Regions from separate parts of the Gottfriedia acidiceleris genome, predicted to be linked through region 1. Evidence: predicted binding sites of a transcription regulator. Region 1 holds the regulator's gene; the other holds the start of a gene.
The links. Region 1 encodes CtsR, which represses protease genes until heat stress. Its sites were predicted from a motif close to ATGGTCAATAAAGGTCAAACA; they were not measured.

Region 1 (3,428 bases):
CAGGACGGAAAGACCCCGTGGAGCTTTACTGCAGCTTGATATTGAATTTTGGTACAGCTTGTACAGGATAGGTAGGAGCCTGAGAAGCCGGAGCGCTAGCTTCGGTGGAGGCGTCGGTGGGATACTACCCTGGCTGTATTGAAATTCTAACCTAGAGCCGTGATCCGGCTCGGAGACAGTGTCAGGTGGGCAGTTTGACTGGGGCGGTCGCCTCCTAAAGAGTAACGGAGGCGCCCAAAGGTTCCCTCAGAATGGTTGGAAATCATTCGAAGAGTGTAAAGGCATAAGGGAGCTTGACTGCGAGACCTACAAGTCGAGCAGGGACGAAAGTCGGGCTTAGTGATCCGGTGGTTCCGCATGGAAGGGCCATCGCTCAACGGATAAAAGCTACCCCGGGGATAACAGGCTTATCTCCCCCAAGAGTCCACATCGACGGGGAGGTTTGGCACCTCGATGTCGGCTCATCGCATCCTGGGGCTGTAGTCGGTCCCAAGGGTTGGGCTGTTCGCCCATTAAAGCGGTACGCGAGCTGGGTTCAGAACGTCGTGAGACAGTTCGGTCCCTATCCGTCGTGGGCGCAGGAAATTTGAGAGGAGCTGTCCTTAGTACGAGAGGACCGGGATGGACACACCGCTGGTGTACCAGTTGTTCTGCCAAGAGCATGGCTGGGTAGCTATGTGTGGAAGGGATAAGTGCTGAAAGCATCTAAGCATGAAGCCCCCCTCAAGATGAGATTTCCCATAGCGTTAAGCTAGTAAGACCCCTGAGAGACGATCAGGTTGATAGGTCAGAGGTGGAAGCGTGGTGACACGTGGAGCTGACTGATACTAATCGGTCGAGGACTTAACTAACAAGTTTGATGATGACATTATCTAGTTTTGAGGGTACGAAGTACAACTCTATAAATCAGGTGATTAGTGCGAAGAGGTCACACCCGTTCCCATACCGAACACGGCAGTTAAGCTCTTCAGCGTCGATGGTAGTTGGGGGTTTCCCCCTGTGAGAGTAGAACGTCGCCTGGTAACCAAAACATCAGCTAGTAGGCTGATGTTTTTTTGTTATCTAAAAATGCTCAAATGATCAAAGGAAATAGATCAACTTAATAATTTTTTTATAAAAGTAAAAAAGGAAAAAAAGCTTCTTAAAAGAATTGTATAACATATATATATATATGTTGATAAAGAAAAATCGCCAGTTGGCGAGCCTTTAGTAAAGACAGAGAGATATAGCACTTATATTTAATATCCAAAATTGAAAAATATGTCGATTTTTCTTCTAGGCTACCAATTTATACAATTCTTAATAGTAAAAAAAGATTAAGAGCTGTATCGTTTGGAAAAAATGGTAAAGAGATAATAGTTGAAATTTTTCATGAAAGGAATATAATAATAGTCAAAGATAGTCAAAGTCAGTAAAGGTGGTAAATAGATGAAGAATATATCAGATATTATTGAACAATATCTAATGCACTACTTTGACATATCTGATAAAGATTATGTCGAGATAAAAAGAAGTGAAATAGCGAATAAATTTGATTGTGTACCTTCTCAAATAAATTATGTAATTAATACTAGATTCACATTAGAAAGAGGATATGTAGTAGAAAGTAAACGCGGTGGTGGAGGGTATATTCGAATTATTAAAGTGCAATTTCATGATAAAGCGAGCGTAATTGATCAAATATTAAGTAGCTTTACTAATAATATTGCACAGTCTAGTTCAGAGGATTATATTCGTCTACTACTTGAAAAAAATGTAATTACTCAGCGAGAAGCAAAAATGATGTTAAGTGTATTAGATCGTTCAGTAATAATGGTTAATTTACCTTATCGAGACGAGTTAAGAGCAAGAATGTTCAAGGCAATGCTAAGAAGTTTAAAGTATAAATAGAATATGGAGGTTGCCCATAATGATTTGTCAAGAATGTCAAGAACGTCCGGCAACATTACACTATTCTAAAATTATTAATGGTGAGAAAACAGATATTCACTTATGTGAGAAATGCGCAAATGAATCGAACAATAAACATATTTTTTCTGAAATAGGTGGCTATTCTGTAAATGATTTGTTAGCTGGATTGTTTAAAGGTAATACTGGTATTTATGAAATGAAGAAAAATAAACTTCATCAAGATTCCCAAATTGAATGTCCTAGATGTAAGATGACTTTTCAAAAGTTTACTAAAATTGGACGTTTAGGTTGTTCTACTTGTTATGAAACATTTATGGATCAGATGAAACCAATTGTTAAAAGAATTCATAGCGGTAATGTATCGCATACAGGGAAAATACCTCAAAAGATTAATGGGGCGATTTCTTTGAAAAGAAAGTTACAAGACTTGAAATCTCAAATGCAAAATTTTATTGATAAGGAAGATTTTGAGCAAGCAATTAAGATTCGGGATGAAATTCGTGAAATTGAAAAAGATTTACAAGCCCTTCAAAAGGAGGTGGAGTAAGTTACATGTCTATTAATCGAATTATTAATGAAGCTATCAGTCCATGGATGAAACAAGAAGGTCCAGATGATGATATCGTTTTAAGTAGTCGTATTAGGTTAGCTAGAAATTTCAGTGCATATTTGTATCCAACTTTACTTAGTCAAGACAAGGCTAAAGAAATTTGTCATTTAGTTAAACATTATTTTGAAGGTAGTACAGCTTTACCAAACGGACCTTTTGAATATATTGAAATTAACCAGTTAGAGCCAGTAGAGAAAAGAGTATTAATTGAAAAACACTTAATAAGTCCTAATTTAGTTCAAGAGTCGGTACATGGTGCATGTATATTATCTCAGGATGAACAAATTAGCATTATGATCAATGAAGAAGACCATTTAAGAATTCAAGCTCTATTTCCAGGTTTACAACTTAGAGAGGCACTTACTCAAGCGAATCATATTGATAATTATATAGAGAGTCAGCTTGAATATGCTTTTGATGAAACAATTGGTTATTTAACCAGTTGTCCTACTAATGTTGGTACCGGATTAAGGGCCTCAGTGATGATGCATCTTCCAGCACTGGTCATCACGAAACAATTTAACCGTTTAATTCCTACTATTAATCAACTTGGTTTAGTAGTAAGAGGAATTTATGGTGAGGGTAGTGAAGCATTAGGTAATATCTTTCAGATTTCGAATCAAATTACATTAGGGAAATCGGAAGAAGAAATAATAGAAGACTTAACGACAATTGTACAACAACTGATCAAACACGAGAAATCAGCAAGAGATGCACTTGCCAGAACTTCTTTAATTCTTTTAGAAGATCGAGTCTTTCGCTCTCTAGGTACACTGAAATACGGAAGAATAATAGAAACAAAGGAAAGTGCTAAGTGTTTATCGGATGTACAATTAGGGATTGATTTAGGTTTAATTGATGGTTTATCTAAAAACTTTTTACATGAATTAATGATATTAACTCAACC
Region 2 (3,428 bases), 520 kb from region 1:
AAAAAATATATAGTGCTAGAAGGAGGGGGTGATTCAAATGTCCTTTGCATCAGAAACGAAAAAAGAATTAACAACGATTGAGATCAAAGATTGTTGTTCAAAATCTGAGCTATCCTCTTTAATTCGAATGAATGGTTCATTATCAATTGCGAATCGCCAATTTATTGTAGATGTAGTTACTGAAAATGCAGCAATTGCTAGAAGGATATATGTATTAATTAAACGTGTTTATGATGTGGACGTTGAATTGCTCGTTCGTAAAAAAATGCGTCTTAAAAAGAACAATGTATATATTGTTCGAATAAAAGAAGAAGCGAAACATATTTTAAATGATCTTTATATAACTGGTGAAGGATTTACCTTTACGAATGAAATAGCGAAAGAGCTAATTACGAAGAAATGTTGTAAACGCTCCTATTTAAGAGGTGCCTTTCTAGCTGGTGGTTCGGTAAATAATCCAGAGACATCTTCATATCATTTAGAAATTTTTTCACTATATAAGGAGCATACAGAAGAAATTTGTCGTCTAATGAATGAATTCGGATTAAATGCTAAAACATTGGAGAGACGTAAAGGCTATATTACGTACTTAAAGGAAGCGGAAAAAATTACTGAGTTTTTAAACGTTGTTGGTGCACATTCAGCTTTATTAAGGTTTGAAGATATCCGCATTGTAAGAGATATGAGAAACAGTGTTAATCGTCTAGTAAATTGTGAAACTGCGAACTTAAATAAAACAATCAGTGCAGCCTTCAGGCAAATTGAAAATATACGTTATATCCAAAGCTCAGTTGGTTTAGATATATTACCCCCAAAGCTACGTGAAATTGCAGAACTTCGAGTAGCGTATGAGGATGTAACATTAAAAGAGTTAGGTGAAATGGTATCTAGCGGTGCAATTAGTAAATCAGGAATCAATCATCGACTACGTAAAATTGATGAAATAGCTGATAAACTAAGAGCGGGAGAATCAATAAAATTAAAATAAAAGTTAAGAGGGAAGAAAAAATGATTGAGAAAAAAGGGAGAGTACTATTAGAAACAGGAATACAGGCTCGTCCAGCAGCACAATTTGTTCAAGTTGCTACGAGATTTCGTTCAGAAGTATTATTAGCTTACAAAGGTAAACAAGTAAACGTAAAGAGTATCATGGGTGTTATGAGTCTTGCTGTACCTCATGGCGAAGAAATCGTAATTACTGTTACGGGCGACGATGAAGTTGAAGCGATGGAAGCTGTAATGGATTTTATCGGAGAAGAAATTTAATGTAATTGGACATTCACAAGTTGGATGTCCAATTTTTTCTATAAAAAAACTAGCCGAAAAATTACGGCTAGTTTTTTATCATTATTTAATAGCTGTAGTATTAGAAATTACTTTATCAATTAATCCGTATTCTAATGCACGGTCTGCAGTCATAAAGTTATCGCGCTCTGTATCACGCTCGATCGTATCTAATGGTTGACCAGTACGATCTGCAAGAATTTTGTTTAATTTATCACGTAAGAACAAGATTCGCTTAGCTGCAATTTCGATTTCAGTAGCTTGACCTTGAGCACCACCTAATGGTTGGTGAATCATAACTTCAGCATTTGGAAGAGCATATCTCTTTCCTTTTTCCCCAGCAGATAATAAGAAAGCACCCATTGAAGCCGCCATACCAATACAAATTGTAGATACTTGTGGCTTAATAAAGTTCATCGTATCATAAATAGCCATACCAGCAGTAATACTTCCTCCTGGACTATTTATGTATAATGAAATATCCTTATCTGGATCTTCTGCTGCTAAAAATAAAAGTTGTGAAACAATTGAGTTAGCTACGTTATCATCGATTGCGCTACCTAACATGATGATGCGATCTTTTAATAGACGAGAGTATATATCATACGCACGCTCACCACGACTTGTTTGTTCAATAACTGTAGGAATTAAATTCATTTTTTCTCCTCCTTGTTTAAAACAAATGAATGATTAATACAATAATACCTTTAAGGTCAGAAAAGGTCAAATAAAAGAGATGCTAATTTAATGTATTATTTAAACTAAAAAATATTGACCTTTTATAACATATCTATTTATCTAATACTTCAACATCATTAACGACTTTTCCTATTATTAAACGTAACTTTATGTAGTTTTTCTTTTGATAAGTTAAAAAACTACTAACTAATTGATTAAAGCTTATTCAAGGCCTATGAAAAGAAAGTAGACATTCCAAGATGAGAACGAAAGAAGCAAACAATAAAAAAAGTCCCCTATTTACAGAGTACATCAAAATTATATTTATTTTCGCACTCAAAAAAACCTAAATCATTGCGGTCAGAACATTCTAACGATATAATAAAACATAAGAATTTCTTATAAACCTACGGGTAAGCTATTTAGCGAAACATCAGCGCACTAATCGAGCCGCTACTTGCAACTACCTACTGAGATTGGGGCACAATACGATATACTTACTTACCCTTTATACAATACGTGTTCGTAGCTCAGTGGATAGAGCACGAATGAATATGCACCCATGAAACAACTTCGAGCGCACTTGCCGAGCCACTCCTTGCAATTACATACTGAGGCAAGGGTGGGACAGAGTAAACATATTTCTAGTGAAAACCAATCGAACCACTCCTTGCATTAACTTACTGAGATTGGGGCGACAATACGATATACTTATTTACCCTTTTATACAACATGCGTTCGTAGCTCAGTGGATAGAGCACGAATGAATATGCACCCATGAAACAACTTCGAGCGCACTTGCCGAGCCACTCCTTGCAATGACATACTGAGGCAATGGTGAGACAGGGTAAACATATTTCTGGTGAAAAACCAATCGAGCTGCTACTTGCTTAAGCTTACTGAGATTGGGGCGACAATACGATATACTTATTTACCCCTTTATATAATATGCGTTCGTAGCTCAGTGGATAGAGCACGAATGAATATGCACCCATGAAACAACTTCGAGCGCACTTGCCGAGCCACTCCTTGCAATTACATACTGAGGCAAGGGTGGGGCAGAGTAAACATATTTCTGGTGAAAAACCAATCGAGCTGCTACTTGCTTAAGCTTACTGAGATTGGGGCGACAATACGATATACTTATTTACCCCTTTATATAATATGCGTTCGTAGCTCAGTGGATAGAGCACGAATGAATATGCACCCATGAAACAACTTCGAGCGCACTTGCCGAGCCACTCCTTGCAATTACATACTGAGGCAAGGGTGGGGCAGAGTAAACATATTTCTAGTGAAAACCAATCGAGCCACTCCTTGCATTAACTTACTGAGATTGGGGCGACAGATACGATATACTTATTTTAAACTTAAAATTATAATGCGTTCGTAGCTCAGTGGATAGAGCATCGGTTTCCGGTACCGTGTGTCGCAGGTTCGAATCCTGTCGAGCGCGCTAAAAAAAT

Region 2: the regulator CtsR is predicted to act here: its motif matches at 1,994-2,014, upstream of clpP (ATP-dependent Clp endopeptidase proteolytic subunit ClpP).

What each region holds. Positions count from the first base shown of each region.
Region 1 is NZ_CP096034.1:104,545-107,972, forward strand. Features, by position in the region: rRNA gene MY490_RS00545 (23S ribosomal RNA) at 1-851, shown strand, start outside; rRNA gene rrf (5S ribosomal RNA) at 907-1,022, shown strand; gene MY490_RS00555 (CtsR family transcriptional regulator) at 1,429-1,890, shown strand; gene MY490_RS00560 (protein-arginine kinase activator protein McsA) at 1,910-2,458, shown strand; gene MY490_RS00565 (protein-arginine kinase McsB) at 2,464-3,428, shown strand, end outside.
Region 2 is NZ_CP096034.1:4,276,652-4,280,079, reverse strand. Features, by position in the region: gene whiA (DNA-binding protein WhiA) at 38-988, shown strand; gene MY490_RS20165 (HPr family phosphocarrier protein) at 1,009-1,266, shown strand; gene clpP (ATP-dependent Clp endopeptidase proteolytic subunit ClpP) at 1,348-1,941, opposite strand; tRNA gene MY490_RS20155 (tRNA-Arg) at 3,346-3,418, shown strand.